Regions from separate parts of the Streptomyces sp. x-80 genome, predicted to be linked through region 1. Evidence: riboswitches for the same ligand, from Rfam matches in the RefSeq annotation. Region 1 holds a riboswitch; the other holds the start of a gene.

The links. A riboswitch is a leader RNA that binds a small molecule or an ion and turns the genes downstream of it on or off. The one in region 1 is predicted to bind S-adenosylmethionine.
Region 2: linked by a shared signal. The riboswitch ahead of thrC (threonine synthase) and the one ahead of ACLJWH_RS06875 (aminotransferase class V-fold PLP-dependent enzyme) in region 1 are both predicted to bind S-adenosylmethionine.

Annotation. Positions count from the first base shown of each region.
Region 1 covers NZ_JAJPWM010000003.1:283,873-299,043, forward strand. The annotation lists gene ACLJWH_RS06815 (carbohydrate kinase family protein) at 1-493, shown strand, start outside; gene ACLJWH_RS06820 (cysteine desulfurase/sulfurtransferase TusA family protein) at 557-2,029, opposite strand; gene coxB (cytochrome c oxidase subunit II) at 2,365-3,327, shown strand; gene ctaD (cytochrome c oxidase subunit I) at 3,324-5,057, shown strand; gene ACLJWH_RS06835 (cytochrome c oxidase subunit 4) at 5,054-5,452, shown strand; gene ACLJWH_RS06840 (Ig-like domain-containing protein) at 5,588-6,862, shown strand; gene ACLJWH_RS06845 (hypothetical protein) at 6,882-7,283, opposite strand; gene ACLJWH_RS06850 (heme-copper oxidase subunit III) at 7,556-8,176, shown strand; gene ACLJWH_RS06855 (c-type cytochrome) at 8,245-9,054, shown strand; gene ACLJWH_RS06860 (Rieske 2Fe-2S domain-containing protein) at 9,051-10,115, shown strand; gene ACLJWH_RS06865 (cytochrome b) at 10,112-11,749, shown strand; gene trpD (anthranilate phosphoribosyltransferase) at 11,895-12,959, shown strand; SAM riboswitch class IV at 13,057-13,174, shown strand; gene ACLJWH_RS06875 (aminotransferase class V-fold PLP-dependent enzyme) at 13,366-14,793, shown strand; gene ACLJWH_RS06880 (Lrp/AsnC family transcriptional regulator) at 14,832-15,113, opposite strand; gene ACLJWH_RS06885 (rhomboid family intramembrane serine protease) at 15,110-15,171, opposite strand, start outside.
Region 2 covers NZ_JAJPWM010000005.1:139,151-154,321, forward strand. The annotation lists gene ACLJWH_RS11280 (hypothetical protein) at 385-597, shown strand; gene ACLJWH_RS11285 (hypothetical protein) at 1,929-2,381, shown strand; gene ACLJWH_RS11290 (NAD-dependent epimerase/dehydratase family protein) at 2,672-3,538, shown strand; gene ACLJWH_RS11295 (sodium:calcium antiporter) at 4,022-5,107, shown strand; gene ACLJWH_RS11300 (ArsR/SmtB family transcription factor) at 5,218-5,604, shown strand; gene ACLJWH_RS11305 (alanine/glycine:cation symporter family protein) at 5,837-7,354, opposite strand; gene groL (chaperonin GroEL) at 7,629-9,251, opposite strand; gene ACLJWH_RS11315 (cold-shock protein) at 9,601-9,804, opposite strand; gene ACLJWH_RS11320 (MoaD/ThiS family protein) at 10,218-10,496, opposite strand; gene thrC (threonine synthase) at 10,588-11,871, opposite strand; SAM riboswitch class I at 11,889-12,044, opposite strand; gene ACLJWH_RS11330 (glucosyl-3-phosphoglycerate synthase) at 12,216-13,202, shown strand; gene ACLJWH_RS11335 (trehalose-6-phosphate synthase) at 13,252-14,799, shown strand; gene ACLJWH_RS11340 (cytochrome c oxidase assembly protein) at 14,912-15,171, shown strand, end outside.

The DNA of each region.
Region 1 (15,171 bases):
CCGCGGTATCCCCTTCGGCGCGGACTTCTCCCAGCAGATCGCCCGGATGGACGGCGACGGCATCCGCACCCTGCTGGAGGACGCGGCCTACCTCTTCTCCAACGAGTACGAGAAGGGCCTGATCGAGTCCAAGACCGGCTGGAGCGACGCGGAGATCCTCGCCAAGGTCGGTACCCGCGTCACGACCCTGGGCGCCAACGGCGTCCGCATCGAGCGGGTCGGCGAGCCGGCCATCGAGGTCGGCTGCGCGGAGGAGCGGACCAAGGCCGACCCGACCGGTGTCGGCGACGCCTTCCGCGCGGGCTTCCTGTCCGGTCTGGCCTGGGGCGTCGGCCTGGAGCGCGCGGCGCAGGTCGGCTGCATGCTCGCGACGCTGGTCATCGAGACCGTCGGCACCCAGGAGTACGAGCTGCACCGCAGCAACTTCATGGACCGCTTCACCAAGGCGTACGGCCACGAGGCCGCCGGCGAGATCCAGCCCCACCTGGTCTGAGCCCCACCTGGCCTGAGCCGTAGCGGCCGGGGCGGGGCCGGCCGTTCCGCCCCGGCCGGGCCGTCAGACGCGGCGCCGCACCAGATACGCGGCGCCGCGCTCCGCCGCCCGCTCGCCCAGGTACTCGTGATCGCGCATCGCGCACCAGGCGGGAATGTCCAGCCGCGCGGCCTCGTCGTCGGCGAGCACGGTCACCGTCCCGCCGACCGGCACCTCGCCGATCACCTTCGCCAGCTCGATGACCGGGAGCGGACAGCGCTTGCCGAGCGCGTCGAGCACCAGCTCACCGGGGGAGCCGGTGCCGGCTTCCGGGGGCGCGGCTTCCGGGGTGGCGGTTTCCGGGACGGCGGCCGCCGGGGACTCCGGCGCCTGCCGGGCCGCGCCTGCCGCCGGTCCCGCCGGCACCCCCAGCCGCTCCCGTACCGAGCGCACCACCTCCGGCAGCACCGAAAGGAAGCGGTCCACCGCCTCCTCGGGGGTGCCGTACGGGAGCGAGATCCGGACATTGCCCTCCGACAGCACACCCATCGCGCGCAGCACATGGCTCGGCGTCAGCGTGCTGGACGTACAGGACGATCCGGACGAGACGGAGAAGCCCGCGCGGTCGAGTTCGTGCAGCAGGCTCTCCCCGTCGACATAGAGACACGAGAAGGTCACCAGGTGCGGCAGCCGGCGGACCGGATCGCCGACCACCTCCACGTCCGGGACCAGCTCGGGCACCCGGACCCGGATCCGGTCCACCAGCCGCCGCAGCCGCGCCGCCTCGTCCGGCCCGCTCTCCGCCGCCGCGCGCAGCGCCCGCAGGGATGCCGCCGCGGCGATCACCGCGGGCAGATTCCCGAACCCCGGTACGCGGCCCGACTCCCGTTCGTCCTGCGGCCCCTGGGGTGAGAACCGGGTGCCCTTGCGGACCGCCAGCAGCCCGACCCCGGGCGGCCCGCCCCATTTGTGGGCGCTCGCCGCCAGCAGCGACCAGCCGCCGGGCACCGGCCCCCAGGGCAGCGACTGGGCCGCGTCCACCAGGAGCGGTACGCCCGCCTCCCGGCAGCGGGCCGCCACCGCCTCGACCGGCTGCTCGGTGCCCACCTCGTGGTTGGCGGACTGGAGGCAGACGAGCGCGGTGTCCGGCCGCAGCGCGGCCGCGACGTCCTCGGCCGCCACCCGGCCCGTACGGTCCACGGGCACCTCCGACAGCGTGCCGCCGGCCGCCTCGTGGCGGGCGGCGGCGTGCAGTACCGAGGAGTGCTCGACGGCGGAGTGCAGCAGCCGGCGGCCGACACGCCGACGGGCGGCGAGCGCGCCGGAGATTCCGGAATGCACGGCATACGTCCCCGAAGGGGTGAAAACCAGTTCGTCGGGGCGGCAGCCCACCGCCTCCGCGGCGGCCTCCCGCGCGGCGTCCAGCAGCAGCCGGGCCCGCCGCCCCTCGCGGTAGAGCCGGGCCGGATCGGCCCAGCCCTCGTCGAGCGCGGCGAGCAGGGCCTCCCGGGCGACGGGGTGCAGCGGGGCGGTGGCGGCGGCGTCGAAGTAGGGCACGTACGAGACGGTAGATCACGGTGCCCGGCACGGCACCGGCCCCGGGTCCCGGCGCGGCCGTGCGGGGCGGGGCAGGTGCCGCACGGGCCCGGGGGCCGGGCGCGGCGCCCCGGCGCGGTGCCGGGCGCCGCGTCAGATGCCTGGTGGGACCGGGGTTTCGGCCCCTTGGGGGTGCGGCGCGGCGCGTTGGGCACCCTCCCCGCGCGACCCCAAATAGCGTCCAGTAGGGTTTGGTCCGCATAAACATCCAAACCCCTGCCCGTGCCAGGGCCGGCGACCGACCAGCGAGACGGCCGCAGCCGGTCTCGCGGGCGAGACTCTCGGGAAGGCGCTACGTGAGTCCCAACGGCTCCGACCGCTCGTCGCGGCGCCCGATGCGGCGGAAGCTGCCGCAGGTGCTTGCTGCGGGCCTGGTCCTGGCGACCGCGACTGGTTGCACATACAAGGACTTCCCCCGCCTCGGCATGCCAACGCCCGTCACCGACGAGGCGCCGCGGATCCTCTCTCTTTGGCAGGGCTCCTGGGCCGCCGCCCTCGCAACGGGCGTGCTGGTGTGGGGCCTGATCATCTGGAGCGTGATCTTCCACCGCCGCAGCAGGACCAAGGTGCAGGTCCCCGCGCAGACGCGGTACAACATGCCGATCGAGGCTTTGTACACGATCGTGCCGTTCATCATCATCGCGGTGCTCTTCTACTTCACCGCGCGCGATGAGAGCGAAATCCTCAAGACCTCCAAGAAGCCGGACCACGTGATCAACGTGATCGGCTTCCAGTGGAGCTGGGCGTTCAACTACTTGGAGAACGTGGACGGCGACAAGTCGACCACGAACATCGATGCCAAGGAACTCGCCGCGATCCCGGACAAGTGGAAGAAGGGTGTGCCCGAGGGCGCCGAAGGCGTCTACGACGAGGGCACCCCGGCGACACGGAACCCGCAGACCGGCAACCCGGGCCCGACCCTGTGGCTGCCCAAGGGCGAGACGGTTCAGTTCATCCTGACGTCGCGTGACGTCATCCACTCCTTCTGGGTGGTGCCGTTCCTGATGAAGCAGGACGTCATCCCGGGCCACACCAACGTCTTCGAGGTGACTCCGAACCAGGAGGGCACCTTCATGGGCAAGTGCGCCGAGCTCTGCGGTGTCGACCACTCCCGGATGCTCTTCAACGTCAAGGTCGTCTCCCCCGAGAAGTACCGGGAGCACCTGAAGGACCTGGCGAAGAAGGGCCAGACCGGTTACCTGCCGTCGGGCATCAAGCAGACGGATCACGCCAGGAACGCGGAGACCAAAAACAAGTGAGCATCCTCAACGAACCTCAGGGTGCCGCCGCCGATACGGCTCCGGCAGCACCGCCCGTACGCCAGAAGCAACCCGGTATCGCTGTGGTGAAGTGGCTCACGACCACCGACCACAAGACCATCGGCACGATGTATCTGGTCACGTCGTTCGCGTTCTTCTGCATCGGCGGCGTGATGGCGCTCCTGATGCGCGCCGAACTCGCTCGCCCCGGCACGCAGATCATGTCGAACGAGCAGTTCAACCAGGCGTTCACGATGCACGGCACGATCATGCTGCTGATGTTCGCGACGCCGCTGTTCGCAGGATTCGCGAACTGGATCATGCCGCTCCAGATCGGCGCGCCGGATGTGGCGTTCCCGCGGCTGAACATGTTCGCCTACTGGCTCTACCTCTTCGGCTCGCTGATCGCCGTGGCCGGCTTCCTCACCCCGCAGGGTGCGGCCGACTTCGGCTGGTTCGCGTACTCCCCGCTCTCGGACGCGGTGCGTTCGCCGGGCGTCGGTGCCGATATGTGGATCATGGGTCTGGCCTTCTCGGGCTTCGGCACGATTCTCGGTTCGGTCAACTTCATCACCACGATCATCTGCATGCGTGCCCCCGGCATGACGATGTTCCGGATGCCGATCTTCACGTGGAATGTGCTGCTGACCGGTGTGCTGGTCCTGCTGGCTTTCCCGGTGCTGGCCGCCGCGCTGTTCGCCCTGGAGGCGGACCGTAAATTCGGTGCGCATGTCTTCGACGCGGCCAATGGCGGGGCATTGCTCTGGCAACACCTCTTCTGGTTCTTCGGGCATCCAGAGGTGTACATCATCGCGCTGCCGTTCTTCGGCATCATTTCCGAGGTCATTCCGGTGTTCTCCCGGAAGCCGATGTTCGGTTACATCGGTCTGATCGCGGCGACGATTTCGATCGCGGGTCTTTCCGTCACGGTCTGGGCGCACCACATGTATGTGACGGGCGGTGTGCTGTTGCCGTTCTTCTCCTTCATGACGTTCCTGATCGCGGTGCCGACGGGGGTGAAGTTCTTCAACTGGATCGGCACGATGTGGAAGGGCTCACTGTCCTTCGAGACGCCGATGCTGTGGGCGGTCGGCTTCCTGATCACCTTCACGTTCGGTGGTCTGACCGGTGTGATCCTGGCGTCGCCGCCGATGGACTTCCACGTCTCGGACTCGTACTTCGTGGTGGCGCACTTCCACTACGTCATCTTCGGCACGGTCGTCTTCGCGATGTTCTCCGGATTCCACTTCTGGTGGCCGAAGTTCACCGGCAAGATGCTGGACGAGCGGCTCGGCAAGATCACATTCTGGACGCTGTTCGTGGGCTTCCACGGCACCTTCCTCGTCCAGCACTGGCTCGGCGCCGAGGGCATGCCGCGGCGTTACGCGGACTACCTGGCGGCCGACGGCTTCACGACGCTGAACACCATCTCGACGATCAGCTCGTTCCTGCTGGGCCTGTCGATCCTGCCGTTCTTCTACAACGTCTGGAAGACGGCGAAGTACGGCAAGAAGGTCGAGGTCGACGACCCGTGGGGCTACGGCCGTTCGCTGGAGTGGGCGACGTCCTGCCCGCCGCCGCGGCACAACTTCCTCACGCTGCCGCGTATTCGTTCCGAATCCCCGGCGTTCGACCTGCACCACCCCGAGATCGCCGCCATGGACGCGCTCCAGAACCACGGCTCCTCGGATGACAAGGCGCTCGCCGGTGGCAAGGAGGCTGGCAAGTGAAGATCCAGGGCAAGATGTTCATCTGGCTCTCCGTCTTCGTCCTCGCCATGGCGGTCGTCTATGGCGTCTGGTCGAAGGAGCCCGCGGGAACCACCGCGCTGTTCCTCGCCTTCGGTCTGTGCATCATGATCGGCTACTACCTGGCCTTCACGGCCCGGCGGGTGGACGCGGGTGCGCAGGACAACGAGAACGCAGAGGTCGCGGACGACGCCGGCGAACTGGGCTTCTTCAGCCCGCACAGCTGGCAGCCGCTGTCCCTGGCCGTCGGTGGCGCGCTCGCCTTCATGGGCGTCATCTTCGGCTGGTGGCTGCTCTACTTCTCGGCCCCGATCATCTTCGTCGGACTCTTCGGCTGGGTCTTCGAGTACTACCGCGGCGAGAACCGCACGCAGTAGGCGCGGCGCACGTCGTACCGGGCGGGCCCGGACACCTCAACAGGTGTCCGGGCCCGCCCCGTTTCACCGCGGCCGACGCCCCCGTTTGCACTCCTCCAGCGCGCTGAAACGGGGGATTCTTCATATTTTTGGGTCATGAGTCACAGACCTCGAACCCGGACGGTGCTGAGGTGCGGCCTCCTGCTCGTGCCCCTTGCGGTGAGCGCCACCGCCTGCGGGGGCTCGGCGTCGGACCCGCTCTCCGCCAAGCCCTACGACGCGGCCGACCAGATCGCGGCCAACATCCCGGACGGCAAGCAGCGAGCGGACCCCAACAAGCCGATTGAGGTCTACGTCAAGGGGGACGACACGCGGATCACGGACGTGACCGCCACCGACGCCGCCGGCCGCCACGTCCGCGGCGAACTGAGCGCCGACGGCAGACACTGGCGCACCACCGCGCCGCTGGCCGCCGGCGCCCGCTACACGGTGCAGGTGAGCACCGAGAACGCGGACGGCGCGCCCGGCCGCAAGACCCTCGTGGCCGACACCGCGGACGCCGGTGACCGGCTGACGGTCAAGTTCGGCCCGGACAGCGGCGAGTACGGCGTCGGCCAGCCGGTCACCGCCACGCTGAGCCGGCCGGTCACCGACCCGAAGGCACAGGCCCTTGTCGAGAGCGCCCTGAAGGTCGACTCCTCCCCGCGCGTCGAGGGCGCCTGGCACTGGGTGGACGGCAAGACGCTGCACTTCCGCCCGAAGGACTACTGGCCCGCCCACGCCACCATCGCCGTGCACAGCAACCTGGACGGCCTGAAGGTCTCCGGAGGGCTCTACGGCGGCGCCGCGAAGCCCGTACGGCTCACCACCGGCGACCAGGTGGAGGCGATCACCGACGCCGCGGCACACACGATGACGGTGCTGCGCAACGGCGAGGCGATCAACACCGTCCCCGTCACCACCGGCAAGCCCGGCTTCTCCACCCGCAACGGCGTCAAGGTCGTGCTCGGGAAGGAGAGCTTCGTACGGATGACCAGCAACAGCATCGGCATCGCGGCAGGCAGTTCGGACGCCTACGACCTGCCGGTCTACTGGGCCACCCGGGTCACCTGGAGCGGCGAGTACCTGCACGCCGCGCCCTGGTCCGTCGGCTCGCAGGGCGCCGCCAACGTCAGCCACGGCTGCACCGGCATGTCCACCGCCAACGCGCAGTGGTTCTTCAACACCGTGCACGTCGGCGACATCGTCAAGGTCGTCAACAGCGGCGGCGACACCATGACGCCGTTCGACAACGGCTTCGGCGACTGGAACATGCCCTGGAAGGAATGGCGCGACGGCAGCGCCCTGAGGGGCCAGGGGACCGGTACCACGGGAGCGGCCGAGCAGCAGCCGGAGGCCGCCGATGCCGCCCGGCTGCGCCCGCGGATCTGAGGAGCGCGCCAGGGGCCGCTCAGGCCCCCGCGAGGAGCCTGGTGCGCAGCAGGGCGGCCAGCGCGTCGGCGAACGCCACCGGGTCCAGCGGATGGGTCAGCACGGCGTCCGCGCGGCTCCAGGTGGCCAGCCAGGCGTCCTGCGGGCGCCCGATGAGCAGCAGCACCGGCGGGCAGTGGAAGATCTCGTCCTTGATCTGCCGGCACACGCCCATCCCGCCCACGGGCGCCGTCTCGCCGTCCAGTACGCAGACGTCGATACCGCCCTGGTCCAGGGCCTCGATGACGGCCGGCTGGGTGGCGCACTCCAGGATCTTGAGCTGCGGGACATCGGCGGCGGGCCGCCGGCCGGCCGCCAGCCGGACCTGCTCGCGGGTGTTGGCGTTGTCGCTGTAGACCAGCACCGTGGCAGTCGCCTGCATCGTTCCTCCACGCTCTCGTAGCGGCACAGCATCGGGTGGGACCGTTGCGCGGATGCTACTCCCGCACCGGGCGCCCGCAGGAGGGGCCGGACCGGACCAAGATCTGTGCGACGGCCCGTCAGGACCCGCCGGGACCCGGCCGGCGAGCGCCGGGGACGGCCGTGCTTCGCCCCTTCGGGCGACCGCGGGAATGAGCCGTACGAGCAGGGCATACGCCCTTGACACACCGAACGGCACCCCCCGGAGTGAGGGCGGGATAAGCGACCGACATAATGTCGGTCGTGGCGACAGCAACGACAGTAGAAACCGGGCACGCGCACCCGTCGGTCAATCGACCGAACCTCACCAGCGTCGGAACCATCATCTGGCTGAGTTCCGAGCTGATGTTCTTCGCGGCCCTCTTCGCGATGTACTTCACCCTCCGATCGGTGACCGGAGCTGCGTATTGGAAGGAATCCGCTTCTGCGCTGAATCTTCCGTTCTCCGCGACGAACACCACGATCCTGGTGCTCAGCTCGCTGACCTGCCAGCTCGGCGTATTCGCCGCCGAGCGCGGTGACGTCAAGAAGCTGCGGGCATGGTTCGTGGTCACCTTCGTCATGGGTGCGATCTTTATCGGCGGTCAGGTCTTCGAGTACACCGATCTGGTCAAGCACGAGGGCCTCTCGCTCTCGTCGGGCCCGTACGGTTCGGTGTTCTACCTCACCACCGGTTTCCACGGACTGCACGTGACGGGCGGTCTGATCGCCTTCCTGCTGGTCCTGGGCAGGACGTACGCGGCCAAGAGGTTCACCCACACGCAGGCCACCGCGGCCATCGTCGTGTCCTACTACTGGCACTTCGTCGATGTCGTCTGGATCGGCCTCTTCGCCACGATCTACCTGATCCGGTAACCGGACCCGCATTTCAGACAGACCTAACCAAAGCATCGACGCAGAAGATCCTGACACCGGGGTAATCCGTGAAAAAGCTCTCCGCACGACGGCGCCATCCGCTGGCGGCGCTCGTCGTCCTACTCTTCGCGCTGGCGGTCACCGGGGGGCTGTACGCCGCGTTCGCGCCGGCGGACAAGGCTCAGGCCGATGACGCCGCCCAGTCTCTTGCCATCAAGGAGGGCAAGAAGCTCTACGCCGTGGGCTGCGCAAGCTGCCACGGCACCGGCGGTCAGGGCAGCTCCGACGGCCCGAGCCTGGTCGGCGTCGGCGCCGCCGCCGTCGACTTCCAGGTGGGCACCGGCCGTATGCCCGCCCAGCAGCCCGGCGCCCAGGTGCCGAAGAAGAAGAACATCTACAGCCAGGCCGAGATCGACCAGCTCGGGGCGTACATCGCCTCGCTGGGCGCCGGCCCCAGCGTGCCGACCAAGGACCAGTACAGCCCGGACGGGGCCGACATCGGCAAGGGCGGCGAGCTGTTCCGCACCAACTGCGCGCAGTGCCACAACTTCACCGGTCAGGGCGGCGCCCTGACCAACGGCAAGTACGCGCCGTCGCTCGAGGGCGTGGACCCGAAGCACATCTACGAGGCCATGCAGACCGGCCCGCAGAACATGCCCTCCTTCGGTGACGGTTCGCTGTCGTCGGAGAACAAGAAGGACATCGTCGCGTACCTCGGTGCCGTCAACAGCGATGACACCCCGAGCCCCGGTGGCCTGAGCCTCGGCGGTCTGGGCCCGGTCAGTGAGGGCCTCTTCGGCTGGATCGCCGGTATGGGCGGGCTGGTCGCGGTCGCCATCTGGGTCGCCGCCCGGACTACGAAGGCCAAGAAGTCATGAGTGAGACTGGACGACACGAAGACGTGCCAGAAGAAACCCTTCCCAGTGAGCGGGAGACGGCTCACGCCGGCGCGGTGCAGGTGGCGGACGATCCGTTCGCCGATCCGGGGCTGCCGGCCCACGAGCACCGCGTCCAGGACATCGAAGAGAAGGCCGCCCGGCGCTCCGAGCGCACCGTGGCCTTCCTCTTCCTGCTGTCCATGCTCGCGACGGTCGGCTTCATCGCCGCGTATGTGATCTTCCCGATCGACAAGATCGTCTACATCTGGCCGTTCGGTCACGTCAGCGCGCTGAACTTCTCGCTCGGCCTGACGCTCGGTGTGGCGCTCTTCTGCATCGGCGCCGGCGCGGTCCACTGGGCCCGCACGCTGATGTCGGACGAGGAGGTCGCCGACGAGCGGCACCCGATCGAGGCCGCGCCGGAGGTCAAGGCCAAGGTTCTGGAGGACTTCGCGCAGGGCGCGAAGGAGTCCGGCTTCGCCCGGCGCAAGCTGATCCGCAACACGATGTTCGGTGCGCTGGCCCTGGTGCCGCTCTCCGGCGTCGTCCTGCTGCGCGACCTCGGGCCGCTGCCCGAGAAGAAGCTGCGCGGCTCGGGCTGGAAGAAGGGCATCCGCCTGGTCAACCAGTCCACCAACCTCCCGCTGCGTCCCGAGGACATCGCGGTCGGCTCCCTGACGTTCGCCAAGCCCGAGGGCCTGGAGGAGAGCGACGAGGATTTCAACCAGCGGATCGCCAAGGACGCCCTGATGCTCGTGCGGATTCAGCCGCAGAACATCAAGGACAAGCAGGAACTCGCATGGTCGCACGAGGGCATCGTCGCCTACTCGAAGATCTGCACCCACGTGGGTTGCCCGATCAGCCTCTACGAGCAGCAGACGCACCATGTGCTCTGCCCGTGCCACCAGTCGACCTTCGACCTTGCTGACGGTGCCCGAGTGATCTTCGGCCCGGCCGGACACGCGCTGCCGCAGCTGCACATCACGGTGAAGGACGGCTACCTCGAAGCCGTAAGCGACTTCGCGGAGCCCGTCGGCCCGAGCTTCTGGGAGCGCGGATGAGTAACGAGACGAGCGCGACCACCACGCGCCGCGGCAAAGCGCCCGCCGGCGAACGGGTCGCGGACTGGGCGGACGGCCGGCTGGGCATCTACAGCCTGGCCAAGGCCAACATGCGCAAGATCTTCCCGGACCACTGGTCCTTCATGCTGGGCGAGATCTGCCTCTACAGCTTCATCATCATCATCCTGACCGGCGTCTACCTGACGCTGTTCTTCCACCCGAGCATGGCCGAGGTCGTCTACCACGGCTCGTACGTGCCCATGCACGGCGTCCGGATGACGCAGGCGTTCGAGTCGACGCTGAACATCAGCTTCGACGTCCGTGGCGGTCTGCTCATCCGGCAGATCCACCACTGGGCCGCCCTGGTCTTCCTGGCCGGCATGATGGTCCACATGATGCGGGTGTTCTTCACCGGCGCCTTCCGCAAGCCGCGCGAGGTCAACTGGCTGTTCGGCTTCCTGCTGTTCGTGCTGGGCATGTTCACCGGCTTCACCGGCTACTCGCTCCCGGACGACCTGCTCTCGGGCACCGGCGTCCGCTTCATCGAGGGTGTCATCCTGGCGATCCCGCTGGTCGGGTCGTACCTCCAGATGTTCATCTTCGGCGGCGAGTTCCCGGGGCACGACATCATCCCGCGGTTCTTCACGGTGCACGTGCTGCTGCTGCCGGGCATCATGCTCGGTCTGCTGGTGGCGCACCTGATCCTGGTCTTCTACCACAAGCACACGCAGTTCCCGGGTGCCGGCAAGACCAACAACAACGTCGTCGGCATGCCGCTGCTGCCGGTCTACATGGCGAAGGCCGGAGGCTTCTTCTTCCTGGTCTTCGGCTTCATCGCGGTGATCGCGGCGGTGGCCACCATCAACCCGGTGTGGGCGATCGGTCCGTACCGTCCGGACCAGGTGTCCACCGGCGCCCAGCCCGACTGGTACATGGGCTTCGCCGAGGGCCTGGTGCGCGTGATGCCCGGCTGGGAGTGGGACATCTGGGGTCACACCATCAACTTCGGTGTGCTGATCCCGATCGTGATCTTCCCGCTGGTCCTGGTCGCGATCGCGGTCTACCCGTTCGTCGAGTCCTGGATCACCGGTGACAAGCGCGAGCACCACCTCCTGGACCGTCCGCGCAACGCCCCGACCCGCACCGGCTTCGGTGTGGCCTGGCTGACCGCGTACTTCGTGATGCTCATCGGTGGCGGCAACGACCTGTGGGCCACGCACTTCCACCTGTCGATCAACGTGATCAGCTGGTTCGTCCGGATCGCGTTCTTCGTCGGGCCGGTGCTCGCCTTCATCGCCACCAAGCGGATCTGCCTGGGTCTCCAGCGGCGTGACAAGGACAAGGTGCTGCACGGGCGCGAGTCCGGCATCATCAAGCGCCTGCCGCACGGTGAGTTCGTCGAGATCCACGAGCCGCTCACCCAGGAGCAGCTGCACACGCTCACCCAGCACCACCAGCCCGAGCCCATGGAGATCGGCCCCGTGGTCGACGAGAACGGGGTCGAGCGCAAGGTGCCGCGTTCGCAGAAGCTGCGTGCCAAGCTCTCGCAGGGCTACTACGGCGAGAACAATGTCATTCCGAAGCCCACGGCGGAGGAGTACAAGGAGATCACCAGCGGCCACGGCCACCACTGATCCCCGCAGCGTCCTATAAGGGCGCGGTTGTGAGTACGCCACCCAGAAGGCCCCGTCCTGCCTCATCCGGACGGGGCCTTCCGGCATGCCCGGGGGTCGATAGGGTTGGCCGCACAAGCAGGAGACGAAACCAGGAGCGTGGACCATGAACGTTGTGACCCCGGTTGGCGGCGACAGCGTGGCGGCCCACACCTGGCCGGGCATCCTGAACGCCCTGCTGGACGGCCGTGACCTCGCCGCCGCCGACACCGCGTGGGCGATGGACAAGATCATGCGGGGCGAGGCCAGCGACGCGCAGATCGCCGGTTTCGCGGTGGCGCTGCGGGCCAAGGGCGAGACCGTCGCGGAGATCTCCGGAATGGTCCGGACGATGTACGCGCACGCCCGGCTGATCGAGGTGCCGGGGCCCAGCGTGGACATCGTCGGCACCGGCGGCGACGGCGCCAAGACCGTCAACATCTCCACGATGTCCTCGATCGTGGTGGCCGGCACCGGCGCGAAGGTCGTCAAGCACGGCAACCGCGCGGCGTCATCGGCGAGCGGCGCCTCCGATGTGCTGGAGCAGCTCGGCGTCAATCTCGATCTGACACCGCAGCGGGTCACCGAGGTCGCGCAGGAGGCGGGCATCACCTTCTGCTTCGCGGTGAAGTTCCATCCCTCGCTGCGATATGTCGCCCCCGCCCGCCGTGAGCTGGGCGTCCGCACCACGTTCAACGTGCTCGGCCCGCTGACCAACCCGGCGCGGGTCCGTGCCCAGGCGACCGGTGTCGCCGACGCCCGAATGGCGCCGATCCTCGCCGGGGTGCTCGCCGAGCGCGGCTCGTCGGCGCTGGTGTTCCGCGGCGACGACGGGCTGGACGAGCTGACCACGACCGCGACCTCCCGGGTGTGGACGGTGCGCGACGGCGCCGTGCGCGAGGAGCCCTTCGACCCGCGAGACGTCGGCATCCCGCTGGTCCCGGTGGCGGCGCTGCGCGGCGCGGACGCGGCGTACAACGCGGAGGTGGCGCGCCGGCTGCTGGACGGGGAGAAGGGTCCGGTGCGGGACGCCGTGCTGCTGAACTCCGCGGCGGCGCTGGTGGCGCTCCGGCCGACCGACGCCCCGTTGGCGGAGCAGATCCGGGCGGGTATCGAGCAGGCCGCCGAGTCGATCGACTCCGGGGCGGCCAAAGCGGCGTTGGCGCGCTGGGTGGCGGCCAGCAACGCCTGAGCGCGGCCGCTCCCGGGCACGGGAGGTGGCGCAAGGCCCGGTCCGCATGACGGACCGGGCCTTGCGCCTTTTTGTTCGTGTGGCATGATTCTGCCCAGGTCACGAGTGACAGCGATGCAGGCCCCGGCCCGCTGTCCGGCAACCCTCCTTCCGTGGCGGGGTGCCCCGGGTGATGACCAGGTCGCAGGCAACGAGGTCTGCGGCAAGCGCGGATCCCTCGCCAGGGATCCTGGTCCCCGAGGGAGCACCTTCCGTGATGAAGCGAATGCGATAGGGCCGAAGGCCCCTTTCTCCGCGTTGTTCCGCGCTTTTCCGCGCGTCTTCTCTCTTTCTTCAGCACGCTGCGCCCGCGCCTTTTCGCGCCGGTGCGCGCAGCGAATTCGCTTTTCTCTCACGGGAGTTCGCCATGCCTGTTTCCGTCGTTTCCGCCGTTTCCGCGGACTCTGCCGACCGCGCCGGTTCCGCCGACCGTTCCGGCTGTGCCCCGCTGCCCGTTCTGGGACGGGACGTCCGTGTCCCGCTGGTGACCGGTGGCGAGGCCGACTACGCCGCGCTGGACTACGCCGCCAGCGCCCCGGCACTCCAGCGGGTCTGGGACGACGTGGCGGCCTACGCGCCGTACTACGGCAGCGTGCACCGCGGTGCCGGATACCTCTCGCAGCTGTCCACGGACCTGTTCGAGAACAGCCGCCGGACGATCGCCGACTTCCTGGGCTGCCGCCCGGACGGCGACGCGGGCGACCAGGTGGTCTTCACCCGTTCCACGACCGACTCGCTGAACCTGCTGGCGGCCGCGCTCCCGCAGGACACCCAGGTGTTCGTCTTCGAGACCGAGCACCATGCGTCGCTGCTGCCGTGGGAGCGGCGCGCGGACACCGTGGTGACGTACCTGGACGCGCCGCGCACCCCGCGGCAGGCGGTCGACATCCTGGCGGCGGCACTGGCCGGCCGCGAGCCCTCCGCCGGCCCGGCGCTGGTGTGCGTGACCGGTGCGTCGAACGTGACCGGTGAGCTGTGGCCGGTACGGGAGCTGGCGGCCGTGGCGCATGCGCACGGCGCGCGGATCGTGCTGGACGCGGCACAGCTCGCACCGCACCACCCCATCGACATCGGCGCGCTGGACGTGGACTGGGTGGCCTTCTCCGGGCACAAGCTGTACGCCCCGTTCGGTGCCGGGGTGCTGGCCGGCCGCGCGGACTGGTTGCAGGGCGCCGAGCCGTACCTCGCGGGCGGCGGGGCCAGCCGTACGGTCGCGCGGCGTACGGACGGCGGGGTGGACGTCGACTGGCACACCACCGCGGCCCGGCACGAGGCCGGTTCGCCGAACGTCATCGGCGCCTACTCCATCGCCGCCGCCTGCCAGGCGCTGACCGAGGCCGGCTTCGACGAGCTGGTGGCGCGCGAGCAGCGGCTGATCGCCCGGGTCCGGGAGGGCCTGGCCACGGTCCCCGAGGTGCGGGTGCTCTCGCTGTTCGGCGACGACGCCCCGCGGGTCGGCGTCCTCTCGTTCGTGGTCGAGGGCTGGAACAGCTCGCACTTCGCGGCGGCGCTGTCGGCGGAGTACGGCATCGGGGTCCGCGACGGCCTGTTCTGCGCGCACCCGCTCGTACGGACCCTGCTCGGCAGCGAGTCCGACGAGCCGGGGGAGTGCGGCGCCCCCGAGGCGGCGCCGGGCGAGAAGTCGCTCAACGCCATCCGGGTCAGCTTCGGCGCCGGCACCCCCGATGAGCACATCGAGCGGTTCGTGCGGGCGGTCCGGGAGCTGGTGGCGGACGGTGCGCGCTGGAACTACCGCACCGAGGGCGGCCGTTGCGTGCCGGACCCCGCCGCCTGAGGGCGGCCGGGCGGTCCGCGTCGCCGGCCGCGACCGGCCTACGCGTCCAGGCCGATGGCGAAGGCCGCCTCCAGGTCGTGCTGCGAGTAGGTGCGGAAGGCGATGTGCGTCTCGGTGGAGGCGACGCCCGGCACCTTGCTGATCCGGCCGGGGATGACGTCGGCGAGGTCGTCGTGCGCGGCGACCCGGACCATCGCGATCAGGTCGTGCGCGCCGGTGACGGAGTAGACCTCGCTGACCCCCTCCAGCGCGGCGATCTTCTCGGCGATCTCCGGGATCTGGTCCACGCTGGTCTTGATGAGCACGATCGACGTGATCACGGCTGGCTCTCTCCCTCGGTCGCCGGTGCGTTGCTCCTGGTGGCCACCACACTATCCC
Region 2 (15,171 bases), on a different contig from region 1:
TCTGACGCATTATCAATTTCCATGCGTCCGGAAGCGCCGAGGCGCACACCGCTCCGGGCGGCGTTCACCCAACACGCCGAGCCGGACGACGCCGAGCCGGACGACGCCGAGCCGGACGACGCCGAGTCCGAAGAATCCCCGAGTGATCCCCGGCCCGCCGACTCAAAGGCGACGTGCCGGCCTCGCGGTATTCCGGGTTCGTGGTCCGCACCGACGGCAGACCCGGAGCGTCGCCCGGTGTACGCACCGGCCGGCCGCAGCCATACGGCCGGCCGGACCAATCCGCGGCACGAGGGGGCGGCGTTCCCGGGTCGCGGTGCCTGCCGCCGGGTGCCGCTCGTTGGCGTTCGTGCATGTTCCCGAACCACAGAAGGAGGACCCCTGATGGCCCCACGATCCCGTCCGGCCCACCTGGCGGCGGCCGCAGTCCTGAGCGCAGGCATCGCCCTCGGCGCGGCCGGCACCGCCCACGCCGACATCGACTACAGCTCATCGACCGGTCTCGACGCCGACTGGAATCAGAGCGGGGCCCAGGCATGGGCCCCCGAAGCCAACACCACGTGGCACGACGAGAGTCACGTCACCCTGTACGACTGATCCCGCGCCGGGTGGGCTCGTCCCGCCTGACGGGGGCAAGCCCGTGAAACCGAACGCGCCGTTCACGTCGTTCGCCGCCACCCACCAGTCGCAGGTCCACCCTTACGCCCGGCCGCACCGCCGGGTGCCCCGTTGGCCCGTACGGGGCAACGGGGCAACGGGGCACCCGGCGGTAGCGATGTCGGCGAAGCTCTGCGCGGACTCGGACTTCGATCCCGGCGGGGCCGTTGTTCCTGACGTCCCGCTTCCAGAACGCGTGCGGCGACCCGTTCGAGAACGCGCGCGACGACCTGACACCGCATCCGAACTCAACCGCACAGACCCCAACAACCGTGCACACCAGCACAGATAACTTTCCGTGATCGGCTTGCCACATCCCGTGGCGCCGGTCTAGCGTGCGCAGCAATAAACAACCCCGACAGGTGCTACCAACACCGGCCGGGGTCTGACCATCAAGATCAAGACAGGATCTCATGGCTACCGAAGACCTTAGCGCTGCCCCGCCCGCAGACGCACCCACAGGCACGCCCACCCCCGCGCCCGGCCCCGCATTCGTGCATCCCGCCGCCACCCCCGGCTACGGCAAACGCAGCGCCCCGGACCAACGTCCGCGCCGCCCGGCCGATTTCGCCCACCTCCCGCCCCGCGAGGCGTCCATCGCCGCGTACCTCGACCGGCTTCCCGAGGGCGCGGACATCGCCGTCAAGACGCTGGCCAAGGTACTGCCGGACTACGGCCAGTGCGCGCTGCGCACGGCGCTCCGCCACCTCTCCACGGCCGGGCACCTGCGCCGGATCACGGAGATCCGTAGCGGCACGGGCGGCCCAGGCGGCACCGGCAGCCCGCGCTGGGTGACCCGTACGTACTTCTCCCGCACGGCACGCGACGACCCCTGGTGGGCGGCCTTCAGCACGGGCAACGTCCCGAAGGAACCGTGGCCGGGGCCGGGGCCGGGGCCGGGGCCGGGATCGGGTCCATGGCCGGGGCCGGAAGCGGGGCCATCGCCGGGGCCGGAGCCATTGCCGGAATCGGGGCCGGAGCCGGAAGCGGGGCCAGGACCTCGGCCAGGATCGAAACCGGGATCAGGAACGGCACCGGGATCGGGGCCAGGACCAGGGCCAGTTCCGGGAACGGAGCCAGGACCAGGGCCAGTTCCGGGAACGGAGCCAGGACCAGGGCCAGTTCCGGGATCGGGGCCGGTTCCGGGACCTCAGCCCCCTCCGCCCGCGCAGCCCCCGCACTCCACACCGCCCCGCAGGACCGGCCCGTTCCCCCCGGCCCGCAGCGCCGCCTACGCCGCCCTCGCCGCGCTCGGCCGCGCCGAACCCCGTATGACGCTCTCCGCCGCCGACTGCACCGCCCTCGAAGAGCTGGCCGCGCAATGGCTGGCCCGAGGCGCCACCGAAGCGCAACTGCTCCTGGCCCTCACCGCAGGGCTGCCGCCCGAGGTCCACCACCCCGGCAAACTGGCCCGCAGCCGCCTCATCAGCAAACTTCCCCCCGAGCCGGAACAGACCGGGCCCGAACAGACCGGGCCGGAACAGGGCGGGCCGGAACAGGGCGGGCCGCACCGCCGTCCGGCGCCGTCACCCCTCCGCATCATGGAATGCACCGTCTGCCGGGCCCCCGGCCGCCCCGAAGCTCTCCCGGGCGGCCTCTGCTCCCCGTGCCGTGGCGAGACCCCACCGGCCCACTCCGCCGCAGGCCCCACACCTGCCACGGTCCGCGCCCACGTCCAGCACCTACGCAACGCGGCCCGCACACCGGCGAGGAGTCACACATGACCGCACCGACCGTAGAGACCAGAACCACGCCTCACCCAGCCGTACGGGGCCGTCGTCGAACTCCCCGCCCCCGTCGGCGTCACCTTGGCGACAGCGAAGCTCAAGGACTACGCGCACTGACCGTGCCACCGGGCACCCCTGCCGGCCGCCGGCGCGTCGCGCGACACCCCGCTTTCCGGACCGATTGGCCCATCAGAATGCCGTCGAACTGTCCCAGGATGACGGGTCGCTTCCGACCTAGGCTGGGCTCGCACCACCGCGAACCCCTGGAACTGGAACTGGAGCCCCCCATGCGTGTCTTCGTCGCAGGCGCCACCGGCGCCGTCGGCCGGCTGCTCGTCCCGCTGCTGGTCGCGGCCGGGCACGAGGTGACCGGGACGTCACGGTCCCCGGCCGGGGCCGAGCGGATCCGGGGCCTCGGGGCGACGGGGGTCCAGGCGGACGCGCTGGACGCGGCGGGGCTGCGGGACGCGGTCCGCGCGGCGGCGCCGGAGGCGGTGATCCACCAGCTCACCGACCTCTCCGGCGCGGACGGAGCCGCCAACGGCCGACTGCGCCGCGAGGGCACCCGGAACCTGGTCGCGGCCGCGAAGGCGGCCGGGGCCGGCCGGATCGTCGCGCAGTCGGTCTCCTGGGCGTACGGGCCGGGCGCCGGCCCGGCCGAGGAGACCGAACCGCTCGACAGCACGGCGGCTCAGCCCCGCGCCCGGATGGTGGCCGGCATCCGGGCCCTGGAGGAGACGGCGGCCGAGCTGGAGACCGCGGTCCTGCTGCGTTACGGCCTGCTGTACGGGCCGGGCACCTGGTACGCACCGGGCGGCGCCTTCGCGGCGGCCCTGGCCGGTGACCGCGCGGCACCGTTCCTGGGGAGCACCGTGGCGAACGACGCGGTGAGTTCCTTCGTCCACGTCGCCGACGCCGCGGGCGCGGCGCTGGCCGCGCTCGACTGGCCGGACGGACCGGTCAACATCGTGGACGACGAACCCGCCCCCGCCCACGAGTGGCTCCCGGCCCTCGCCGAAACCCTCGGCGTGCCCGCACCCGCCCCGGTGGCGGGTCGGCAGAAGTGGGAGCGCGGCGCCCTCAACACGCTGGCCCGAAGCCGGGGTTGGCACCCCGGGTGGCCGACCTGGCGGACCGGTTTCGCCGCCCGGTGAGTGCGATGTCCCCTGAGTAAGGCCGGGGAGATGAGGAAGATCGCGGTCAGGTGGGCACACTGATCACGACGGCGGACCGCCACCGTCAGTCGACTGCGCACCACCACCGTCAATCACCGGTTCACACCCTGCGTGCCGGAGCCACCAGGCTCTCCGGGATGCCGATGGCACTCCGTCCCGCCGCGCTTCCCACAGGCGGGGGACGGGCGGCGCCTCCCGCCGGACGGCGCGGGCGGGTCCCGCCGGCTCCTGTAGGGTGGGACGCTGCGAAGGGGAGTAGCCCCGCAATACCGGTCGTCGACACACTGGAGCCCTCGTGGTTCCCGGTGGCCGGGCCCGCACTCGGTGAGAGGGCGGGCGGGCGAGACCTTCGGCCCTGTTTGTCGACGACTGATGCGCGTCGCGGGGTCGAAGCCGTGCCGCCACTCCTCGCGCCGCTCGTTCTTCGAAGCCCCCGCGGTGCGGGAAGGCTGAACGAAACCCGTGATCCATTTCGTACTGCTCATCGTGTGTGCGGTGGCGATCTACCTCTCCTGTGAGTGGTTCGTCAACGCCGTGGAGTGGCTGGGCGAGCGCCTCAACGTCGGGAAGATGGCGGTCGGCACGATCCTGGCCGCCTTCGGTACCGCACTGCCCGAATCCGTCGTGACGCTGGTCGCGGTCACCACCGGCGACACCGCGGAGGCCAAGGACATCGGCGTCGGAGCCGCCATGGGTGGCCCGCTGGCCCTGGCCACCGTCGCCTACGGCGTCACCGGCACGATGCTCTGGCTCAAGCACCGCAAGGAACTCCGGCACCGCAAGGAGCACGCCACCGTCCCCGTCCTCGAAAGCGGCCCCGGCGCGGCCGTGGCCCCGCCGCGTACCGCGCGGTCGCTGGGCGAGGCGAAGGACATCAAGCGGCTGGCGAAGGACCAGCAGTGGTTCCTGCCCATCTTCGTGGTCAAGGTCGCGCTCGGTCTGGTCGCCTTCGCCTTCAAGCCCGTGCTCGGCCTGCTGTTCTTCGCCGCGTACGCGGTCTACTTCTGGCGTGAGATCCGCAGCGGCCACGGCGAGGAGGCCGAGGACGGCGGGGAGGAGTCGCTGGAGCCGCTGAAGTTCCAGCCCAAGGCCGCCTCGCCGGCTACCTGGGCCGTGGTCGCGCAGACCTTGGCCACCCTCGTGGTGATCTTCTTCGCCTCACAGCTGTTCGTGAAGCAGCTGGACGCCATCGGTCCGATGCTGGGCCTGTCCGCCGCCGTGACCGCGCTCCTGCTGTCCCCCATCGCCACGGAACTGCCGGAGATCATGAACGCGGTGATCTGGGTCCGCCAGGGCAAGACGAAGCTGGCCCTCGCGAACATCTCCGGTGCCATGATGATCCAGGCCACCGTGCCCAGCGGCCTCGGACTCCTCTTCACCCGCTGGCACTTCGACGGCGCCCTGCTGTGGTCCGGCCTGGTCACCATGGCCGCCATCGTCTACCTGCTGGCCACCATGCGCGCCCACAAGCTGACTCCCGCCCGTCTCGCAGCCGCGGCCGGCTTCTACGTCCTGTTCGCCGCCGGCCTCATCCCGGTCCTGGCCTGACCCGGCCCGGGGCCGTACCCCGGCCGCACCTGCCGTCCCACGGGCAGGCACCCGGCCCCTCCGGCCGGGTGCCACGGCCTCCGGACCAGACCGTCCACGCGAGGAAGCAGATGACCACCGACGACCACGACCCCGATGCGGCGACCCTGGCCCAGGCCGCCGCGGTGTTCCGACTCCTGTCATCCCCGGTGCGGCTGCACCTCGCGTGGCTGCTGAGCACCCGAGAGCACAGCGTCACCGAACTCGCCGAGCGAGTCGGTGCCTCGCTCCCCACCGTCAGCCGCCATCTGGCCACGATGCAACGCGCCGGACAGGTCCGCTCCCGGCCCCACGACCGCCACCGCCTCTACACCGCCGCCGACCCCGGCCTCCTCGCCGTCGTCCGCCACGTCATCCCGCACCCACCGCACCACCGGCCACCACACCACCGGCCACCCGCCTCGACGGAGACGGACGGGCGGGACGGAGACCGAGACCGAGACCGAGACCGAGGCTGAGACGGATACGGATACGGATACGGATACGGATACGGATACGGACAGCTGACGGGTGAGCGGGGTGACGGATGAGGCTGGGGGTCCAGGGGCCGGTCCGGACCCCGTCCCGACGCCCTGGGGCGCCGGCCATTACCGGGGCCGCACCCCGGCCCCGAGGCCGCACCCCGGCCCCGGTCCGGCCCCGAGCCGGACCCGGACCGGCCCCCGCCGGGCGGCCCGACACCGCCAAGGGCTACGCGCGCTCGCCCGGAGAGCTCGCCGACGCCACCGGCACCGCGCCCGCCGCCGAGCCCGCCCCCGTCCGCGGCTCCCAGCACTCCACGCCCGTCAGATCCGGCATCCGGTCCCTGGTGAACACCGGGTCCAGGCCCGCCCGCCGCTGCGCGACGTAGTCGTCCAGCAGCCGGAAGGCGATCACCGACAGGGGCAGGATCGCGACCAGGTTGACCAGCGCCATGAAGCCCATGAAGACGTCCGCGAGGTTCCACACCACGCTGACCGAGCCGAGCGCGCCGAGGAAGACCACGGCCAGCACCAGCACCCGGTAGGTGGGCAGTACCCACTTCTTGCTGTTCGCGGTGCCCTCGCCGCCCTTGTCGATCATGAAGCCGATGTTGGACTCGCCGTAGTAGTAGTTCCCGATCATGGAGCTGAAGGCGAGCATGAAGACGACCAGGGTCAGGACGTGACCGGCCCAGCTGCCGAGACTGCCGGTCAGCGCGGACTGGGTGAGGTCCGCGCCCTGGCGGCCGCCCAGCTCGGGGTTGGTCGTCAGGATGATGAAGGCGGTCATCGAGCAGATCAGCAGGGTGTCGAAGAAGACCCCGAGGGACTGGACGAGGCCCTGCTTGACCGGGTGCGAGACCTCGGCGGCGGCGCCCGCGTTCGGGGCCGAGCCCAGGCCCGCCTCGTTGGAGAACATGCCGCGCCGGATGCCCTGCTGAATCGCCGCGCCGATCCCGCCGGCCGCCAGCTCCCGGAAGCCGAAGGCGCCGCCGATGATGTCGCCGAAGACGCGCGGCAGGTCGGCGGCGTTGAGCAGCACCACGGCCGCGCCCAGCAGCAGGTAGATCACGGCCATCACCGGGACCAGGACCGTCGTCACCGAGGTGATCCGGCGCACCCCGCCGAACACCGCGAGCCCCAGCAGCACCGCCAGCAGCAGGCCGATCGCGGGGGCGAACCACTCGGCCTCACCGCCGGACAGCGAGCCGGAGGCGACCGCGGCGATCGTGTTGGACTGCACGGCGTTGAAGACGAAGCCGAAGGTCACCGTGATGGTGATCGCGAAGAGCACACCGAGCCAGCGCTTTCCGAGCGCCCGCTGCATGTAATAGGCGGGGCCACCCCGATAACTGCCGGACCGGTCGCCGTGCCGGACCTTGTAGAGCTGGGCGAGTGCCGATTCGACGAACGCGGAGGCGCCGCCGATGATCGCCATCATCCACATCCAGAAGACCGCGCCCGCGCCACCCAGCGTGATCGCGGTCGCGACACCGGCGATATTGCCGGTGCCGACCCGCGCCGCCGCGGAAATGGTGAACGCCCCGAACGACGACACCGTCTTTCCGCCGTCCGGACCCGGCTGCGCCTTGTCCTTCAGCACCCGCAGCATTTCGGGAAAGAGCCGCAGCTGTACGGCCTTGGAGCGGATCGTGAAATACAGCCCCGCGCAGATCACCAGCGGGATCAGCAGATAGGTCCAGAAACCGTCATTGACATCGACGATCAGCGAATCGAGTGTGCTCATGGGAGTACCGCGTCCTCGGAGTCGGGTCGGGCTAGGGCCCCCTCGTACCCGAGGATGGGGAGGGGCGGCTCGGCTCTGAGCTCGGAAAAGTGTCACCCGGGACTAAATCCCGCGAACAGGGACTTTGGTCCCTCATTGCCCCACGGGCCGCCATCCGGCCATGACTCCCCACACATCCCAGCGGCGTACATCCCTGCCGGAACGCCGCTGGGGCGGCACCCCCTGGGAGGAGGGTGCCGCCCCAACGAACGTCAGGACAGATGATCCGGGAGGATCAGAAGTCCATGTCACCGCCCGGCATGCCGCCCGGAGCGGCCGCGGCGGCCTTCTCCGGCTTGTCGGCGATGACGGCCTCGGTGGTGAGGAACAGCGCGGCGATCGACGCGGCGTTCTGGAGCGCGGAGCGCGTGACCTTCGCCGGGTCGATGATGCCCTCGGCGATCATGTCGACGTACTCGCCGGTCGCGGCGTTCAGGCCGTGACCCACGGTCAGGTTGCGCACCTTCTCCACGACGACGCCACCCTCAAGGCCGGCGTTGACGGAGATCTGCTTCAGCGGGGCCTCCAGGGCCAGCTTCACAGCGGCGGCACCGGTGGCCTCGTCGCCCTCGAGCTCAAGCTTCTCGAAGACCTGCGACGCCTGGAGCAGGGCCACGCCACCACCGGCGACGATGCCCTCTTCGACGGCCGCCTTCGCGTTGCGAACGGCGTCCTCGATGCGGTGCTTGCGCTCCTTGAGCTCGACCTCGGTGGCGGCACCGGCCTTGATGACGGCCACGCCGCCGGCCAGCTTCGCCAGACGCTCCTGGAGCTTCTCGCGGTCGTAGTCCGAGTCGGAGTTCTCGATCTCGGCGCGGATCTGGTTGACGCGGCCCTGAACCTGCTCGCTGTCGCCCGCACCGTCGACGATGGTGGTCTCGTCCTTGGTGATGACGACCTTGCGGGCGCGGCCCAGCAGGTCGAGACCGGCGTTCTCCAGCTTGAGGCCGACCTCCTCGGAGATGACGGTGCCACCGGTGAGGATGGCGATGTCGCCGAGCATGGCCTTGCGGCGGTCACCGAAGCCCGGGGCCTTGACGGCGACGGACTTGAAGGTGCCACGGATCTTGTTGACGACCAGGGTCGACAGGGCCTCGCCCTCAACGTCCTCGGCGATGATCAGCAGCGGCTTGCCCGACTGCATGACCTTCTCCAGCAGCGGAAGGAGGTCCTTCACGTTGCTGATCTTGGAGTTGACGATCAGGATGTACGGGTCGTCGAGCGACGCCTCCATACGCTCCATGTCGGTGGCGAAGTACGCCGAGATGTAGCCCTTGTCGAAGCGCATACCCTCGGTGAGCTCCAGCTCCAGACCGAAGGTCTGGGACTCCTCGACGGTGATGACGCCTTCCTTGCCGACCTTGTCCATCGCCTCGGCGATGAGCTCGCCGATCTGCGTGTCGGCGGCGGAGATGGAGGCGGTGGAGGCGATCTGCTCCTTGGTCTCCACGTCCTTGGCCTGGTCCAGCAGAGCGGCGGAGACGGCCTCGACGGCCTTCTCGATACCGCGCTTGAGGGCCATCGGGTTGGCGCCGGCGGCTACGTTGCGCAGACCCTCGCGGACCAGCGCCTGCGCCAGGACGGTCGCGGTCGTCGTGCCGTCACCGGCGACGTCGTCCGTCTTCTTGGCGACCTCCTTGACCAGCTCGGCGCCGATCTTCTCGTACGGGTCCTCAAGCTCGATCTCCTTGGCGATGGAAACACCATCGTTGGTGATCGTGGGGGCGCCCCACTTCTTCTCGAGGACGACGTTGCGGCCCTTGGGGCCGAGGGTCACCTTGACGGCGTCGGCGAGCTGGTTCATCCCGCGCTCGAGACCGCGCCGTGCCTCCTCGTCGAACGCGATGATCTTGGCCATGTGAAGTGGTCCTCCCGGACGTATGGGGTCTCCCCTGCTCGAACGCAGTTGAGAGCTTGGGGAAGGATTGCTTGCTCCGGACCGCGCCTGGCGCCCGCGACGGACGGCCTGCGTGCCCTGTGGTTCCTTAGTCCCACCGGCCCGCGGACCTCACCAACCCGGTCCTTGATTGTCACTCTCACCCGGAGAGTGCTAACGCAATGATTAGCACTCGACCATGGAGAGTGCAAGCGGCCGAGGGGGAAGCCACTCCGGAAGCGCCGTCGGCACACGACAGGAGGCCCGTACCCCCCGGCGGGGGTACGGGCCTCCTCTTTACGCGGTTGTGACGCGGCAGTCGGTCGGCGCCCTAGCCGGCCATCCGGACCATGTCCGCCTGCGGTCCCTTCTGGCCCTGCGAGATCTCGAACTCGACCCGCTGACCCTCCTCAAGGGTGCGGTAGCCGTCCATTTGAATCGCGCTGTAGTGGACGAAAACATCCGCACCACCGTCGACCGCGATGAAGCCGTACCCCTTCTCCGCGTTGAACCACTTGACGGTGCCCTGAGCCATGCCTAACTCCCCTATTACTGGCCCTTGCGCAGGACCGCACTCCGCGGACCCGGGTCAGACCTCACCCCCCGAGAGGCCCGTGGGGTGTGCGCCGGAACGCGTCGACCGCCGCTGAATGTATCCGCACCACTGCCCAGAGCAACAGGTCAATCGGACGAGAATTCTGGCGCCGGAGAAACGGCGATATGCGGTGAACTCCCGATAGTCCCGGGCAATTCGGGCCGGGCATAGCGTGCCTATGCGACAAATACCGCACACACTTCGGGCACAACTCACCGCGGTCTCATATGCGTTCAGCACGCTTGCGGAGAGGGATCACCTGAATGGTATCGCCTTTCCGCACATGGAATTGCCCCGTCCGCTTTACGGCGGACGGGGCAATTCCAGTCAGGCAAGCGGAGAGATGGCTTGAATTAGCAGCCGCCGGCCACCGCGGGAATGATCGAGATGCCCGCACCGTCCGGCGTGGCCGTCGCCAGGCCCTGCTCGAAACGGACATCGTCGTCATTGACGTACACGTTCACGAAGCGGCGCAGCTTGCCCGCGTCGTCCAGCACCCGGGCGGCGATGCCCTGGTGGTTCTTCTCCAGGTCGGCGATCACCTCGGAGAGGGTCGCGCCCTCGGCCGGGACCTCGGCCTGGCCGCCGGTGTACGTACGGAGGATGGTGGGGATGCGGACCTTGACGCTCATGGGTTCTGCCTTCCAGCGACTTCGGGTGCGAGTTCGGGAGCTGCTGCGGAAGCTGTGCGCGGCCGCCGCCGCACACGCCGCGTACGACGGGTCAGCCGGCCAGACCGGCCGCGCGGAACGCTTCCAGGCTCGGGCGGATGGTGGCCGTGGGCCCGGTGGTGGGGGCCACGGCGTCCAGCGTCTTGAGGCCGTCACCGGTGTTCAGGACGACGGTGGTCAGCGCCGGGTCGAGCAGACCGTTCTCGATGAGCTTCTGGGTCACGCCGACGGTCACCCCGCCCGCGGTCTCCGCGAAGATCCCCTCGGTGCGGGCCAGCAGCTTGATCGCGGCCACGATCTGCGCGTCGTCGACGTCCTCCACCGCACCGCCGGTACGGCGCGCGATGTCGAGCACGTACGGTCCGTCGGCCGGGTTGCCGATGGCCAGCGATTTGGCGATGGTGTCCGGCTTCTGCGGCCGTACGACGTCGTGGCCCGCCTTGAAGGCCGTGGAGACGGGCGAGCAGCCCTCGGCCTGGGCGCCGAAGATCTTGTACGGCCGGTCCTCGACGAGGCCGAGCGCGATCAGCTCCTTGAGCCCCTTGTCGATCTTCGTGAGCTGGGAGCCGGAGGCGACCGGGATGACGATCTGGTCCGGCAGCCGCCAGCCCAGCTGCTCGCAGATCTCGTACGCCAGCGTCTTGGAGCCCTCACCGTAGTAGGGGCGCAGGTTGACGTTGACGAAGCCCCAGCCCTCGCCCAGCGGGTCGCCGATGAGCTCCGAGCAGAAGCGGTTGACGTCGTCGTAGGTGCCCTCGATGCCGACCAGTTCGCCGCCGTAGACCGCGGCCATGACGACCTTGCCGGCCTCCAGGTCGTGCGGGATGAAGACACAGGAGCGGAATCCGGCGCGGGCCGCCGCGGCGCCGACCGCGCCCGCGAGGTTGCCGGTGGAGGAGCAGGACAGGGTGGTGAAGCCGAAGGCGCGGGCGGCCTCGACGGCGATGGCGACGACCCGGTCCTTGAAGGAGTGCGTGGGGTTGCCGGAGTCGTCCTTGACGTACAGACCGCCGGTGACGCCCAGCTCGCGGGCGAGGTTGTCGGCCTTGACGAGCTTGGTCAGCCCCGGGTTGAGGCTGGGCTTGCCGGCGACGTCGGCGGGGACGGGCAGCAGGGGGGCGTAGCGCCAGATGTTGCCCGGACCGGACTCGATCCGCTTCCGTAGCCCGTCCGGGTCACCGGTCGGCAGGTCGTAGGCCACTTCGAGCGGCCCGAAACACTCCTGGCAGGCGAAGAGGGGGCCGAGGTCGAAGCGCTGTCCGCACTCGCGGCAGGAGAGCGCGACGGCGGGACCGAGAGTGACGGCGGGAGAGCTTTCGGTGACTTGCACAGCCATGGAGGCGAGGCCCTTTCTCCTCATCTTCCTCGCGGCGCATCTCGCCACGAGACGGATTTGGCACCTTCCCCGCCGGGAGCCTCGCGCGCTGTGATCATTGATCTTCGCGGAGACCGGCTGGAGGGTTGCCGGGGCTTCAACGGGCCGTATCCCTCTGCCCCTCTGGATGAGCGGTATGGCACTGGGTGAAACCCAGGCGTTTGTGTGCGGCGACCCCGGCATGCGGCGGTCCTCCGCGTTGTTCAAGACTGTAACCGAAGCCACTGATGGTTGAGATAGTCGTCCGAACCGCGAGATGGATCACACCGACCGCCCGCCCGGCGGCCACCGAGGGAGTCGTAGACGTGCTGGAAGAGGTGGAGCGCTGGCTCAGCAGCCGCTCCTGGTCCGCGGCCGACCGCCCGCTCGACCGGCTGCTGGAGGCCAAGCGGCAGACGGGCCGGACGGTCAGCGTGGTGCTGCCCGCCCTCGACGAGGAGGCGACGGTCGGCGCGATCGTCGCGGCGATCCGCGGTGAGCTGATGACCGACGCGGTCCCCCTGGTCGATGAGCTGGTGGTGCTGGACTCGGGCTCCGCCGACCGGACGGCCCAGGTGGCGGCGGCGGCCGGCGCGCGGGTCGTGCACCGGGACGCCGTGCTGCCGCGTATCCCGGCGCTGCCCGGCAAGGGCGAGGTGCTGTGGCGCTCGCTGCTGGTCACCCGGGGCGACATCATCTGCTTCGTCGACGCCGACCTGCGCGAGTTCTCGGCCACCTTCGTCTCCGGCATCGTCGGGCCGCTGCTGACCGAACCGGACATCCAGTTCGTGAAGGCGATGTACGACCGGCCGCTGGAGACGGGCCGCGGCGGCGCCGACGGCATCGCCGGGCCGGGCGGCGGCGCAGGTCAGGGCGGCCGGGTCACCGAGCTGGTCGCCCGCCCGCTGCTGAATCTGCACTGGCCGCGGCTGGCCGGTTTCGTCCAGCCGCTGGGCGGTGAGTACGCGGCCCGCCGCTCGCTGCTGGAGCGGCTGCCGTTCCCGGTCGGCTACGGCGTGGAGCTGGGCCTGCTGGTCGACGCGCTCCACACGGTCGGCCTCGACGCCCTCGCCCAGGTGGATGTGGGCGTGCGCAAACACCGCCACCAGGACGGGCAGGCGCTCGGCCGGATGGCCGCGGCCATCTACCGCACCGCCCAACTCCGGCTCACCCGCGGCCACTTGGTGCGCCCCCGGCTCACCCAGTTCGACCGCGGCGCGAGCGGTTTCGTCCCCCGGACGACGGATGTGGACACCGAGGAGCGCCCTCCGATGGCCGAAATACCGGAGTACGCGGAGCGACGCGCGGCCTGACCCGCGCTCCGTACGTTTGCGCGGATCCGTGCCGGGTTAGTGTCGCGGCATGGTCTCCGAGCGCAGTGGTGCCGAGGTTCTCGTCGCGTCCAACCGCGGTCCGGTCTCCTACACCCTGGCCGAGACCGGACCCCCCGGGCAGGCCGGTCAGGGAGCTGCCCGCGCGCTGACCGCCAAGCGCGGCGGCGGCGGGCTGGTCTCCGGTCTGTCGGCCATCGGGCCCGGTACGGACGCGGTGTGGGTGTGCGCCGCGCTCGGCGACGGCGACCGGGAGGCCGTCCGGCGGGCGGCGCACGGCGCCCCGGCCGGGGACGGCCCGGCGGCGGGTGAACTGGACCCGGCCGATACGGGCGGCCGGCGCGTACGGATGCTGGACATCCCCGCGGACATCCACGCCGCCGCCTACAACGGCATCGCCAACTCCGTGCTGTGGTTCGTCCACCACATGCTCTACCAGACACCGCTGGAGCCCGTCTTCGACACGGAGTTCCGGGCGCAGTGGGCGTCGTACGAGACCTACAACGCGGCCTTCGCGGACGCGCTCGCCGACGGGGCGGCGCCCGGCGCGGCCGTCCTCGTGCAGGACTACCACCTGGCGCTGGTGCCGGGGATGCTCCGCGAGCGCCGCCCCGACCTGCGGATCGCGCATTTCTCGCACACTCCGTGGGCGCCCGCGGAGTACTTCGCGATGCTGCCCGACGACATCCAGCGGCAGCTGGCACTGGGCATCCTGGGCGCGGACCGGGCGAACTTCCTGACCCGGCGGTGGGCCGCGAACTTCATGGCGTGCGCCGCGACCGCACTCGGCGCGGACTGCGCGCCCGCCCACCCCGGGGACGACGCCCCGGCTCTCGTCTCGTACCCCGCCGGGCGGCCGGCGCACACGACCCGGATCGGGGTGCACGGCCTGGGCGCCGACGCCGGTTTCCTGCGCGAGCGGGCGCACCGCCCCGACGTGGACGAGCGGCTGGCGGCGCTGCGCGCCCAGATCGGCGGGCCGGACCGCAGGACCATCGTCCGCGTCGACCGCACCGAGCTGTCCAAGAACATCGTGCGCGGGCTGCTCGCCTTCCGCCGGCTGCTCGCCGACCACCCCGAGTGGCGCGAACGGGTCGTACACCTCGCCTTCGCCTACCCCTCGCGCCAGGACCTGGCCGTCTACCGCGACTACACCGCCGAGGTCGAACGGGTCGCCGGGGACATCAACGCCGAGTACGGCACGCCCGGCTGGCAGCCGGTCGTGCTGCACGTCAAGGACGATTTCGCGCGCTCGCTGGCCGCCTACCGGCTCGCGGACGTGGCCCTGGTCAACCCGATCCGGGACGGGATGAACCTGGTCGCCAAGGAGATCCCGGTGGTCTCGGACGGCGGCTGCGCGCTGGTGCTGTCGCGGGAGGCGGGCGCCCACGAGGAACTGGGCGCGGACGCGCTGACGGTCAATCCGTACGACATCACCGGCACCGCGCGGGCGCTGCACGAGGCCCTGACGATGCCCCACGGCGAACGGGCCGCGCGCACCGAACGGCTGGCCGCGGCCGCCACCGCGCTGCCGCCCGACCGGTGGTTCCTGGACCAGCTGCGGGAGCTGACGGGCTGAGCGGCGGCTCCGGGCACCCGGGGCCGGGCGGTCCGTACGGGGCCGTCCGCGCGTTCGGGGTGCCCCGCGCGCGGCCCGCCGGGCGGCAGGTCTAGCGTGGTGGTCCGTGACAGTGACAACGCTTTCGGCCGGTTTGCCGGAGCTGACCGCGGGTCGGCTGGCAGGCAGCTGGCAGCTGGATCCGTACGCGCTCGTCCTGGTGCTGCTGCTGGGCGGCCTCTACGCCTGGGGCGTCGTGCGGCTGGCGCGCCGCGGTGAGCGGTGGCCGGTCGCCCGGACCGTGGCGTTCGCGGGCATCGGGCTCGGCGCGATCGTGGTGGCGACCATGTCCGGGCTGGCGGTCTACGACCACGAGCTGTTCTGGCCCGCCGC